2 regions of the Streptomyces sp. NPDC087440 genome follow, and region 1 is predicted to be linked to the other one. Evidence: riboswitches for the same ligand, from Rfam matches in the RefSeq annotation. Region 1 holds a riboswitch; the other holds the start of a gene.
The links. Region 1 has a riboswitch for glycine ahead of gcvT (glycine cleavage system aminomethyltransferase GcvT). Riboswitches for the same ligand answer to the same signal wherever they lie in the genome.
Positions count from the first base shown of each region.

Region 2: it holds a riboswitch for glycine, as region 1 does, so the genes downstream of both, gcvP (aminomethyl-transferring glycine dehydrogenase) here and gcvT (glycine cleavage system aminomethyltransferase GcvT) in region 1, are expected to answer to the same signal.

Region 1 covers NZ_JBIUXN010000007.1:316,826-323,438, forward strand. Annotated here, with positions in the region: gene ACIO3O_RS17640 (enhanced serine sensitivity protein SseB) at 1-76, opposite strand, end outside; gene ACIO3O_RS17645 (hypothetical protein) at 478-1,131, shown strand; gene ACIO3O_RS17650 (AAA family ATPase) at 1,195-1,872, opposite strand; glycine riboswitch at 2,028-2,125, shown strand; gene gcvT (glycine cleavage system aminomethyltransferase GcvT) at 2,270-3,385, shown strand; gene gcvH (glycine cleavage system protein GcvH) at 3,517-3,894, shown strand; gene glyA (serine hydroxymethyltransferase) at 3,915-5,174, shown strand; gene ACIO3O_RS17670 (L-serine ammonia-lyase) at 5,397-6,613, shown strand, end outside.
Region 2 covers NZ_JBIUXN010000022.1:159,334-165,946, reverse strand. Annotated here, with positions in the region: gene ACIO3O_RS34040 (FHA domain-containing protein) at 1-209, shown strand, start outside; gene ACIO3O_RS34035 (MerR family transcriptional regulator) at 228-971, shown strand; gene ACIO3O_RS34030 (bifunctional nuclease family protein) at 1,037-1,510, shown strand; gene ACIO3O_RS34025 (MerR family transcriptional regulator) at 1,725-2,339, shown strand; gene ACIO3O_RS34020 (DNA polymerase IV) at 2,430-3,800, shown strand; gene ACIO3O_RS34015 (PRC-barrel domain-containing protein) at 3,959-4,276, opposite strand; glycine riboswitch at 4,401-4,497, shown strand; gene gcvP (aminomethyl-transferring glycine dehydrogenase) at 4,697-6,613, shown strand, end outside.

The DNA of each region.
Region 1 (6,613 bases):
GGCCTGCGCCGGGGTTGCCGAGGGAGGCGGCGAGCACGTCCTCCAGCTCGTTGGCCGGCCAGCCCCCGCCGGGCAGGGCGGCGCCGTCGGGAAGACCACCGCCGGGAAGGCTCCCGCCGGTCGGGGCACCGTCGCCGGGGGCCCCGTAGGGAGCACCGCCGTACGGTCCGGGCTGCTCCGGCACCCCGTACTGCCCCGTCGTCTCCGGTATGTCCACGGACCGTCCCCTTCTCGCCTGCCTACCGCCTCTGTACGGGGCCCGAGCCTATCGCCGGGGCGCTCCGGATCAGCGGAGTCCACCCGAATGGCCACGTTCCGCACCCGCCGCGTTGCGGAGCGTGCTGCGCCATTCGAGGGTGGCGAGCAGAGCCGATCGGCCGCCGGGCGGTTCCCCACCGCCACCGCTCCACCGGATGCCCCCACCGGCCGGGTCGGCCTCGTCCCCGAACTCCCCCTTCCGGAAGGAAACCCGCCGTCATGGCACTGAACAGGACCGCCGCCCTCGCCCTCTCCACGTCGCTCTGCGGGGCGCTGATCCTCGGCACGGCCGGCACGGCCGCCGCTGCCACCATCGCCGGGGGAAGCATCCCGTCGGCATCCGCAGCTGCGGGGCACGGCGTCCGGCACGACCTGGACGCCCTCACCAAGGCCGCCCGGAACCTCGCCGTCGCGCCCGCTGCGGAGCGGACCGCCGCCCGCGCCCTGGTCGAGGCCCGGCTGGCGGACGCACTGGCGGGCACCGCGTCCGCCGCCCGGGCGGACGACCCGGAGCCTGTCGCGGCCAACACCCCGCTGTCCCTGCTGGATCCCGTGGACGACGACACGACGGACACGGACACCGCGCAGACGGTCGACCCGGAGGCCGACACGGGCACGGGCACGAACACGGCGACGACCACGGTGGACACGACCACGCCCCCCGTGATCGTCGACCCGGGGCCCGCCAAGCCGTGCCCCACGGTCTCCGCCGCCCGCACCGCCCTGAAGGCGAGCGTCGACGCGCTCGTCAAGGCCGTCTCGACCGGCGACTGGGACGCCGCCCGGCAGGCCTTCGGCGGCGTGCAGCAGGCTTCCGCCAAGCTGGCGGCCACGGTGTGGGCCAAGGCGTCCGCCGCCCGTCCCCCGAAGTAGTCCCGCCCCTTTCCCCTCTCCCCCCGGCACCCCGCGCCGGGGGGAGAGGGGAGAGGCTCCGCCTCACTCCCCCTCGAACCCGATCTCCCGCAGCACCCCCGCCGCGTCCCTGTCCAGCAGTACGGCCGAGGCGCACCCGGCGGGCAGCCGCCCCTCCTCCGCGTCCCGGACCAGGGTTCCGACGGCCCTGCGGTGCCGGGCGAAGGCGTAGCCGGAGACCCCGCGGCCGCGCTCCAGCTGGCCCTCCCTGGCCACCTCGGGCGACACGTCGAGCAGGATCAGCCGCAGCCCCCGCCCGCGTCTGCGGGCCTCGCGCGCCAGCCACCGCCGCACCCAGGCCTGCGTACCGCAGTCGTGCACGACGACGGAGGCGCCGGAGCGCAGTGCCCGGCGCAGCCCCGCGTAGTGCGCGACGCGGACGAGCGGGCGGTAGAGGGCGTACGGCAGTAAGCGCGGCGCCCTGGCGTCCCAGCGCTCGCGCACGTCCTGCGAGTCGATGGTGCGCACCCCCGTGGCGGCCCTGCCCATGAGCGTGGACTTGCCGCTGCCGGGCAGGCCCGACACCACCACCACGTCCCCCTCGGCGAACATCAGCCGCCGTGGGCTGCGTCCCTCGCGCTCGCGCAGGTCGCGCACGACCCGCGCCGACACGGCTCCCACGGTCCCCACCGCTCCCACCGCCCCCACGACCGCCTCGGTCCGCAGGCCTGTCGTGGCGGCGCATGCACTGGGCTGCTGCAACGTCCTCACCCCTCCCCCTCGGGTATGCCCTCACCCTTGCCCAAGAAGTGTAAAGAAAAGGTAATGCGGGACAAGCGATTTGCTGACCGGGAGGGCCGTGCAATGATGTGCGCGCCAGGCCACACCTGTGCACCCTCAACTTCACAACGGCCGCATGAATCCGCGCGGGAGAGTCCACGGCAGCAGTGCCGAAGGACGCCGAAGGAGCAAGCTCCTCCCTTGAATCTCTCAGGCCCCGTACCGCGCGGGCGAGGCAGATCTGAAAAGCGGGTCCCCCACCGGGCGGCCCCACCCAAGGTGCAAGCCGCACGCGCGAGTTGCGACGGCGAACCTCTCAGGTTCCGATGACAGATGGGGAGGACCGTCCCCGTCGTCATGCCCTGGGAGTCTTTCCGTCATGAGCACCGCCCCCCGCCACACCGCCCTCGATGCCCTGCATCGCTCGCTCGGCGCGACGATGACCGACTTCGCGGGCTGGGACATGCCGCTGCGGTACGCCTCCGAGCGCGACGAGCACAATGCCGTACGCACGAAGGCGGGGCTCTTCGACCTCTCCCACATGGGCGAGATCACGGTGACCGGCCCGCAGGCCGTGGACCTCCTCAACTTCGCCCTCGTCGGCAACATCGGCACCGTCGGCCTCGGCCGCGCCCGGTACACGATGATCTGCCAGGAGGACGGCGGCATCGTCGACGACCTGATCGTCTACCGCCTGGGCGAGACGGAATACATGGTGGTCGCCAACGCGGGCAACGCCCAGATCGTCCTGGACGCCCTGATCGCCCGCGCCGAGGGCTTCGACGCCGAGGTGCGGGACGACCGCGACGCGTACGCCCTCATCGCCGTGCAGGGCCCGGAGTCCCCCGGCATCCTGAAGTCCGTCACGGACGCCGACCTGGACGGCCTGAAGTACTACGCGGGCCTGCCCGGCACCGTCGCCGGCGTCCCGGCGCTGATCGCCCGCACCGGCTACACCGGCGAGGACGGCTTCGAGCTGTTCGTCGAGCCGCGGCACGCGGAGGCGCTGTGGCAGGCCCTGACCGAGGCGGGCAAGGACGTCGGCCTCATCCCGTGCGGCCTGTCCTGCCGCGACACGCTGCGCCTGGAGGCGGGCATGCCGCTGTACGGCAACGAGCTGACGACGAAGCTGACCCCGTTCGACGCGGGCCTGGGCCGGGTCGTCAAGTTCGAGAAGGACGGCGACTTCGTCGGTCGTACGTCCCTGGAGGCGGCCGCCGAGCGCGCCGAGACCGCTCCGCCGCGCAAGCTGGTCGGCCTGGTCGCCGAGGGCCGCCGCGTCCCGCGCTCCGGCTACCAGGTCGTCGCCGACGGCAAGGTCATCGGCGAGGTCACCTCCGGCGCCCCGTCCCCGACGCTGGGCAGGCCGATCGCCATGGCGTACGTCGACGCGGCCTTCGCCGCGCCGGGCACGGCGGGCGTCGGCGTCGACATCCGGGGCAGCCACGAGCCGTACGAGGTCGTCGCGCTCCCCTTCTACAAGCGGCAGAAGTAGCGCCCCCGCCGCCGGAAGCAGCGCCCCGCGCCGCCGGAAGTGACGAACGCCGCATCCCCGCGGGCGTCCTCACGTCTCATCTGTCAAGACCCTGTTCCTCAGCACTCCCCCGCATCCAGGAGAATTCAGCCATGAGCAACCCCCAGCAGCTGCGTTACAGCAAGGAGCACGAGTGGCTCGCGACGGCCGAGGACGGCGTCGCGACGGTCGGCATCACGGAGTTCGCGGCCAACGCGCTCGGTGACGTCGTCTACGCCCAGCTCCCGGCAGTCGGCGACACGGTGACCGCGGGCGAGACCTGCGGTGAGCTGGAGTCGACCAAGTCCGTCAGCGACCTGTACTCCCCGGTGACCGGCGAGGTCACCGAGGCCAACCAGGACGTCGTGGACGACCCCTCGCTGGTGAACTCCGCCCCCTTCGAGGGCGGCTGGCTGTTCAAGGTGCGCGTCACGGACGAGCCGGGCGACCTGCTCTCCGCCGACGAGTACACCGCGCTCTCCGGCAACTGAAACCCTTAGGGACTCGCCTGATGTCGCTTCTCAACTCCTCCCTCCACGAGCTGGACCCGGACGTCGCCGCCGCCGTCGACGCCGAGCTCCACCGCCAGCAGTCCACCCTCGAAATGATCGCGTCGGAGAACTTCGCTCCCGTCGCCGTCATGGAGGCCCAGGGCTCGGTCCTCACCAACAAGTACGCCGAGGGCTACCCGGGCCGCCGCTACTACGGCGGCTGCGAGCACGTCGACGTGGTCGAGCAGATCGCGATCGACCGCATCAAGGCGCTGTTCGGCGCCGAGCACGCGAACGTCCAGCCGCACTCCGGTGCGCAGGCGAACGCCGCCGCGATGTTCGCGCTGCTGAAGCCGGGCGACACGATCATGGGCCTGAACCTGGCCCACGGCGGTCACCTGACCCACGGCATGAAGATCAACTTCTCCGGCAAGCTCTACAACGTGGTCGCGTACCACGTGGACGAGACCGGCGTCGTGGACATGGACGAGGTCGCCCGCCTCGCCAAGGAGAACCAGCCGAAGCTGATCGTCGCGGGCTGGTCCGCCTACCCCCGCCAGCTGGACTTCGCCAAGTTCCGCGAGATCGCGGACGAGGTCGGCGCGTACCTCATGGTCGACATGGCGCACTTCGCGGGCCTGGTCGCCGCGGGCCTGCACCCGAACCCGGTGCCGCACGCCCACGTCGTCACCACGACCACCCACAAGACCCTCGGCGGCCCCCGTGGCGGTGTGATCCTCTCCACGCAGGAGCTCGCCAAGAAGATCAACTCCGCGGTCTTCCCGGGTCAGCAGGGCGGTCCGCTGGAGCACGTGATCGCGGCCAAGGCCGTGTCCTTCAAGGTCGCGGCCTCGGAGGAGTTCAAGGAGCGCCAGCAGCGCACCCTGGACGGCGCCCGCATCCTGGCCGAGCGCCTGGTGCAGGCCGACGTCACCGAGCACGGTGTGTCCGTGCTCTCCGGCGGCACCGACGTGCACCTGGTCCTGGTCGACCTGCGCGACTCGGAGCTGGACGGCCAGCAGGCCGAGGACCGCCTCCACGAGGTCGGCATCACGGTCAACCGCAACGCCGTCCCGAACGACCCCCGCCCCCCGATGGTCACCTCGGGCCTGCGCATCGGCACCCCCGCCCTTGCCACCCGCGGTTTCCAGACGGAGGACTTCACCGAGGTCGCCGACATCATCGCGGAGGCCCTGAAGCCCTCGTACGACGTCAAGGACCTGTCGGCCCGGGTCTCTGCCCTCGCCGACAAGCACCCGCTTTACCCCGGCCTGAAGTAATTCGGTCGGGTTACGTAGGCTTCATCTGGGCGTCGCGTGGTAGGCGACTTCCAGCAATACGTAAATACGGGGCACCGCGCACACTGGACAGTGAGCTCGGTGCCCCGTCCCTTGCCCGGGGCGTCCGGCCCCGCAGCGCACTCGTTCCGCCTGTTCTGCCCTGTTCTGCCCTGTTCTGCCCGACGGACAACGACGTCCGCCACCCTTCTGAGGAGTTCTGCTGTGGCCATCTCGGTCTTCGACCTGTTCTCGATCGGCATAGGCCCGTCCAGCTCCCACACGGTCGGACCCATGCGGGCCGCCCGCATGTTCGTGGGACGCCTGAAGAAGGACGGCCTGCTCGCCCAGACCACGTCCGTACGCGCAGAACTCTTCGGCTCCCTCGGCGCCACCGGCCACGGCCACGGCACCCCCAAAGCCGTCCTCCTCGGCCTCGAGGGCCACTCCCCCCGCACCGTCAACGTCGAGACCGCCGACGCCGAGGTCGAACGCATCCGCACCACCGGCAAGCTCCGCCTGCTCGCCACCGACATCGGCGACGCCCACGAAATCGACTTCGACGAGCCCAACGAACTCATCCTCCACCGCCGCCGCTCCCTCCCGTACCACGCGAACGGCATGACCCTCTTCGCCTACGACGCCCAGGGCACACCCCTGCTGGAGAAGACCTACTACTCCGTCGGCGGCGGCTTCGTCGTCGACGAGGACGCCGTCGCCGGCCAGAACCCGATCGTCCCCGACGACACCGTCCTCAAGCACCCCTTCCGCACCGGCGACGAACTCCTGCGCATGGCCCGCGAGACCGGCCTGTCCATCTCCTCGATGATGCTCGAGAACGAGAAGGCCTGGCGCACCGAGGAAGAGATCCGCGAGGGCCTCCTGGAGATCTGGCGCGTCATGCAGGCCTGCGTCTCGCGCGGCATGTCCCGCGAAGGCATCCTGCCCGGCGGCCTCAAGGTCCGCCGCCGCGCCGCGAACTCCGCCCGCCAGCTGCGCGCCGACGGCGACCCCAAGGCCCACGCCATGGAATGGGTCACCCTCTACGCCATGGCCGTCAACGAGGAGAACGCCGCGGGCGGCCGCGTCGTGACCGCCCCCACCAACGGCGCCGCCGGCATCATCCCCGCCGTCCTGCACTTCTACATGAACTTCGTCCCCAACGCGGACGAGGACGGCATCGTCCGCTTCCTCCTCGCCGCCGGCGCGATCGGCATGCTCTTCAAGGAGAACGCCTCCATCTCCGGCGCCGAGGTCGGCTGCCAGGGCGAAGTCGGCTCCGCCTGCTCCATGGCCGCCGGCGCCCTCGCCGAGGTCCTGGGCGGCACCCCCGAACAGGTCGAGAACGCCGCCGAGATCGGCATGGAACACAACCTCGGCCTCACCTGCGACCCCGTCGGCGGCCTCGTCCAGATCCCCTGCATCGAACGCAACGGCATGGC
Region 2 (6,613 bases), on a different contig from region 1:
ACATCTTCCTGGACGACGTCACCGTCTCCAGGCGGCACGTCGAGTTCCGCCGGGGCGGCGACGGTGGCTTCACCGTCTCCGACGTCGGCAGCCTCAACGGCACGTACGTCAACCGGGAGCGCATCGACGCGGTCCCGCTGGCGAACGGCGACGAGGTGCAGATCGGTAAGTACCGGCTGGTCTTCTACGCGAGCCAGCGGGGCGTCTGATCCCTTCAGGGAAGGTCCATGCTGCGAATCCAGACGGGCGGTGCCGTGCGCGGCGCCGCCTCCGCCGGCAGCAGGCTGATGAGCATCGGTTCGGTGCTCAGCCTGCTGCGTGAGGAATTTCCCGAAGTAACGATCTCCAAGATCCGCTTTCTGGAGGCGGAGGGGCTGGTCGAGCCGCAGCGCACGCCGTCCGGGTACCGGAAGTTCGGCCCGGCGGACGTGGAGCGGCTCGCCCAGGTGCTGCGGATGCAGCGCGACCACTACCTCCCGCTCAAGGTCATCAAGGAGCACCTCGACGCGCTGGAGCGCGGTGAGGAGGTCCGGCTGCCGTCGCCGGGCGGGCCGCGGGAGCTGCTCGACGGGGCGCCCGAGGTGGCCGCCGAGCGGGTGACGGTGGCGCGGCTGGGCCGTGAGGAGCTGCTGGCGGCCGCCGAGGTCGAGGAAGACGATCTGGGCGAGTGGGAATCGTACGGACTCATCTCGCAACTGCCGGACGGTGGTTACGACGCGGAGGCCGTCACGGTGGCGAAACTTGTGGCGGATCTGGGGCGGTTCGGTCTGGAACCGAGGCACCTGCGGGCCATGAAGGCCGCCGCCGACCGCGAGGCCGGCCTGATCGGCAATGTGGTGGCTCCGCTGCGGCGGCACCGCAACCCGCAGACCAGGGCGCATGCCGAGGCGACCACGCGGGAGCTCGCAGGGCTGTCCGTACGGCTGCATGCGGCGCTGGTCCAGACCGCGCTGAGGGCCGGCTCGAACTGAGCCGCAGGTGGAGTGAACAGGAGCCCGACTACCCAAACCGGTCGGGCACGTCCTAGGGTTGCTGTGTGAACGAGCTCGACGTCGTAGGTGTCAGGGTGGAAATGCCCAACAACCAGCCGATCGTGCTCCTGCGTGAAGTGGGAGGCGATCGGTACCTTCCCATCTGGATCGGACCGGGTGAGGCCACTGCCATCGCCTTCGCCCAGCAGGGGCTGGCCCCCGCCAGGCCGCTGACGCACGACCTCTTCAAGGACGTGCTCGAAGCGGTCGGCCAGGAGCTCACCGAAGTGCGGATCACCGATCTGCGGGACGGGGTGTTCTACGCCGAGCTGGTCTTCGCCAGCGGGGTGGAGGTCAGTGCCAGGCCGTCGGACGCGATAGCGCTCGCGCTGCGCACCGGAACGCCGATCTACGGCAGTGACGGGGTCCTGGACGATGCCGGGATCGCGATTCCGGACGAGCAGGAGGACGAGGTGGAGAAGTTCCGCGAGTTCCTCGACCAGATCTCGCCGGAAGACTTCGGCACCAACAGTCAGTGAGCCACGCGGTCCAGGTGATCCCGTGAGCCGCATGTCCCCGGTGGGCCTTCGGGTCCCCGGGGATTTCTGCGCATTCGAGTAGCCTTTCCCCGAAGAGAGATGCGGGAAACCACTCTCAGGGTGATTATCACTCGGCGTGCCGAGTGTGGCGATCGTTGACGCACCCCGGGTGACTGCCTACCGTCGACAAGGCAGGTCAAGGACGGAGGTCGGCGTGAGAATCAGCGGCGACGGTACGGCGACGGGCGGGCCGTATCCGCTCGGCAGTTCGGCCGACCCCACAGCAAGCACCACCGGAAGCCACACCCCACGTACGGCGGCGGCACAGCCCGCGGCCGAGACGGTCGGATACCGGGGGCCCACCGCGTGTGCGGCGGCCGGTATCACGTACCGGCAATTGGACTACTGGGCGCGCACCGGGCTCGTCGAGCCGAGCGTGCGGCCCGCGTACGGGTCGGGCACGCAGCGGCTCTACAGCTTTCGTGACGTCGTGGTGCTCAAGATCGTCAAGCGGTTCCTGGACACCGGGGTCGCCCTGCAGAACATCCGCGCCGCCGTGCAGCACCTGAGGGCCCGGGGCTTTCAGGACCTGGAGCGGATGACGCTGATGTGCGACGGGGCGACGGTGTACGAGTGCACCTCGCCGGACGAGGTCGTCAGCCTCCTCCAGGGTGGCCAGGGGGTCTTCGGGATCGCCGTGGGCGTGGTCTGGCGGGACGTCGAGACGGCGCTGTCGCAGCTGCACGGGGAGCGCGTGGACACCGGTGAGACGCTCGTCGGGAACAACCCGGGGGACGAGCTGGCGCGGCGGCGCAACCGGGCCGTCTGAGGCCCTCTGCGGGCTTTGTCGCGGGGCGGTGCGCTGCGCGCTGCGGGGCCTTCCGGCCGATTGTCAGTGGCGTAGGGCAGCATCGGTGGGGTGAGGACCGCGCCGACCATTCTGCATCTCGACATGGATGCCTTCTACGCCGCAGTGGAGCAGGCGGCGAAGCCCAGCCTGCGCGGAAAGCCGGTCGTGGTGGGCGGGCTCGGGCCGCGCGGGGTGGTCGCGACCGCTTCGTACGAAGCCAGGCGTTTCGGCGTGCACTCGGCGATGCCGACGGCGCAGGCGCGCAGGCTGGCGCCCAATGCCGCGTACCTGGTGCCGCGCTTCACCGTGTACCGGGCGGTGAGCGAGACGGTGATGGAGCTGCTGGGGCGGCTGTCGCCGCTGGTGGAGCCGCTCAGCCTCGACGAGGCGTTCGTGGACCTGGAGGCCGGGGGGTCGGCTGACGACGAGGCTTCCGCGCGGGCGGTCGGGGAGCGGCTGCGGGAGCAGATCAGGGAGCTGACGGGGCTCAGCGGGTCGGTGGGGCTCGCGGGATCCAAGATGCTGGCGAAGATCGCCTCCGAGGAGGCCAAGCCGGACGGGCTGTGCCTGATAGCGCCCGGGACCGAGCGGGAGATGCTCGCACCGATGTCCGTGCGGATTCTGCCGGGGGTCGGGCCGGCCACGGGCGATCACCTGCGGCGGGCCGGGATGACGACCGTCGCGCACCTGGCGGAGGCGGGCGAGGACGAGCTCGTACGGCTGTTGGGGAAGGCGCACGGGGCGTCGCTGCACCGGATGGCCCAGGGGCTCGACGACCGGCCCGTGGTGGCTGAGCGGGACGCCAAGTCGGTTTCGGTCGAGGACACCTTTGACGTGGATCTGCACGACCGGGTGCGGGTGCGGTCGGAGGTGGAGCGGTTGGCGGACCGGTGCGTGGAGCGGCTGCGGGGGGCGGGGCGGTCGGGGCGGACCGTGGTGCTGAAGGTGCGGCGCTTTGACTTCTCGACGTTGACGCGGTCGGAGACCTTGCGGGGGCCGACGGACGATCCGGGGGTGGTGCGGGAGGCTGCGGCGAGGCTGCTGGAGGGGGTCGACACGACGGGGGGCGTGCGGCTGCTCGGGGTCGGGGTGTCGGGGCTGGCGGACTTCACGCAGGAGGATCTTTTTGCGCAGGCGGCGGAAGCGGCTGCCGCAGCGGCCGCAGCTGGGGGGACGGCGGCTGAGGAAGTGGCTCCGGAGCCTGTCGAGGCGGCGGTCGAGGTGCCGGAAGCGGAAGCGGCCGGGGAGCGGCGGTGGCTGGCCGGGCACGACGTGCGGCATGCGGAGTACGGGGCGGGGTGGGTGCAGGGCAGTGGGCTGGGGAGGGTGACGGTGCGGTTCGAGGAACCGGGGTCGCCGGGGCCGGGGCGGGTGAGGACGTTTCGGGTCGATGAACCGGGGTTGGAGCGGGGGGAGCCGTTGCCGTTGGTGGGTGGCTGAGGTTCGTGCCGGGGGCGCTGCCCCAGGACCCCCGGATTTCGCCCCGGACCCGCCCTTTCCCTAAAGCGCTGCCGCGCGGCTTGGAGTTTGGTTGCTCGCGCCCACGCGGCGGAGCCGCACATCGGCACAGCCTCGCGCCCCTGACGGGGCGCTTCCGGTCAGCGGGGGAGGTGGAGGCCGTAGTGGTGGTAGAGCTGGAGTTCTTGTTCGGGGGAGAGGTGGCGGCCCACGCCGAAGTCGGGGGCGTCGCGGATCAGGGACTTCTCGAAGGGGATGCGGAGGGTGTCGTCCTCCAGGCGGCTGGGCTCCAGCGGGACGAAGGCGTCGCGGGAGAAGAGGCCCGTGCGCAGGGCAGCCCACTCCGGGATGCCGGTGGCGTCGTCGAGGTAGACCTCGTCCACTGTGCCGATCTTGGTGCCGTTCCGGTCGAACGCCTTGCGGCCGATCAGGCTGCGCGGATCGATGTCGGTCTGCACGGTCCCTCCAACTGGTCGCAACTGCTGGGTGAATCCCCGTAAAACACTACGAAAGAGCAGAATCGTGAGGCTGGCCACTCGAGGGATCGAACGATGAGTGCGCTGGTAGGCTGACCGAGGCTGCTGACCCCGTGCGGGAGAGTCCTCCGAGTACGTGTCGGAGGCGCCGAAGGAGCAACTCCTCCCCGGAATCTCTCAGGCCCCTGTACCGCACGGACGAGGTCACTCTGGAAAGCAGGGCGGGTGGCGGATTCGGCGCAGGCCGGAGCGTGACCTTTCCTCACCGACGGTGAAAGTCGGAGTGCCGATCGTGGCGCTCCGGTGAAGCTCTCAGGTTGAGATGACAGAGGGGGAGGCCGTCCGGGTACCCGTGCCGTGGTGCCCCTCGCAGGTCGTGTCGGACCAGGAGGCCTTCCGCAGATGACTGCCAACCGTCGTATTCCGCTCGCCGAGCTTGAGCGTGGCATTCCCTTTGAGCAGCGTCACATCGGCCCTGACGGCGAGGCGCAGGCGAAGATGCTCGCCCAGGTCGGCTACGGGTCGCTCGACGAGCTGACCGCCGCCGCGGTGCCGGACGCCATCAAGAACGCCGAGGCGCTGGGGCTCCCGGACGCGCGCACCGAGGCCGAGGTCCTGGCCGAGTTGCGCACGCTGGCCGACCGCAACCAGGTACTGGCCCCGATGATCGGGCTCGGGTACTACGGGACCTTCACGCCGCCGGTCATCCTGCGGAACGTCATGGAGAACCCGGCCTGGTACACCGCCTACACGCCGTACCAGCCGGAGATCTCGCAGGGACGACTTGAGGCCCTGCTCAACTTCCAGACGATGGTCGCCGAGCTGACCGGGCTGCCCACCTCGGGCGCTTCCCTGCTCGACGAGGGCACCGCCGCGGCCGAGGCCATGTCGCTGGCCCGCCGGGTGGGCAAGGTCAAGCAGGGCGTCTTCCTGGTCGACGCGGAAACGCTTCCGCAGACCATCGCCGTGATCCAGACGCGGGCCGAGCCGACCGGCGTCGAGGTCGTCGTCGCCGACCTGGCCGAGGGCATTCCGGCCGAGATCGCCGAGCGCGGTGTCTTCGGCGTGCTGCTCCAGTACCCGGGCGCCTCCGGTGTGGTGCGGGACATCAAGCCCGTGATCGACGCCGCGCACGAGCTCGGCGCGATCGTCACCGTCGCCGCCGACCTGTTGGCGCTGACGCTGCTGACCTCGCCCGGCGAGCTGGGCGCGGACATCGCGGTCGGCACCACGCAGCGCTTCGGTGTGCCGATGGGCTTCGGCGGTCCGCACGCCGGGTTCATGGCCGTACGCGAGAAGTTCGCGCGCAGCCTGCCGGGGCGGCTCGTGGGTGTCTCGGTGGACGCCGACGGCAACAAGGCGTACCGGCTGGCGCTCCAGACGCGTGAGCAGCACATCCGTCGCGAGAAGGCGACCAGCAACATCTGTACGGCGCAGGTCCTGCTCGCCGTGATGGCCGGGATGTACGCGGTCTACCACGGGCCGGACGGGCTCAAGGGGATCGCGCGGCGCACGCACCGCTACGCGTCGATCCTCGCCGAGGGGCTGACGGCCGGTGGCGTGGAGGTCGTGCACGGCGCGTTCTTCGACACGCTGACCGTGCGCGTTCCCGGCCGCGCCGACGAGGTCGTCGCCGCCGCTCGGGCGAACGGCGTCAACGTCCGCCGGGTCGACGCCGACCTGGTGTCCATCGCCTGCGACGAGACCACCGCGCGCACCCAAGTGGCCGCCGTGTGGGCCGCGTTCGGCGTCGAGGGCGACATCGTCGCACTGGACGAGAGCGTCGGCGAGGCGCTGCCGGAGGGGCTGCTGCGTACGGACGCGTATCTGACCCACCCGGTCTTCCACGCGCACCGCTCCGAGACCGCGATGCTGCGCTACCTGCGCAAGCTCGCCGACCGCGACTACGCGCTCGACCGCGGCATGATCCCGCTCGGCTCCTGCACCATGAAGCTGAACGCGACCACCGAGATGGAGCCGGTGACCTGGCCCGAGTTCGGGGCGATCCACCCCTTCGCGCCGGTCGAGCAGGCCGCCGGATATCTGACGCTCATCCGCGAGCTGGAGGAGCGGCTCGCCGAGGTCACCGGGTACGACGCGGTGTCCATCCAGCCCAACGCCGGTTCGCAGGGCGAGCTGGCCGGACTGCTGGCGGTGCGCGCGTACCACCGGGCGAACGGTGACGAGCAGCGCACCGTGTGCCTGATCCCGTCCTCCGCGCACGGCACCAACGCGGCGAGCGCCGTGATGGCGGGCATGAAGGTCGTCGTGGTGAAGACCGCCGACGACGGCGAGGTCGACGTCGAGGACCTGCGCGCC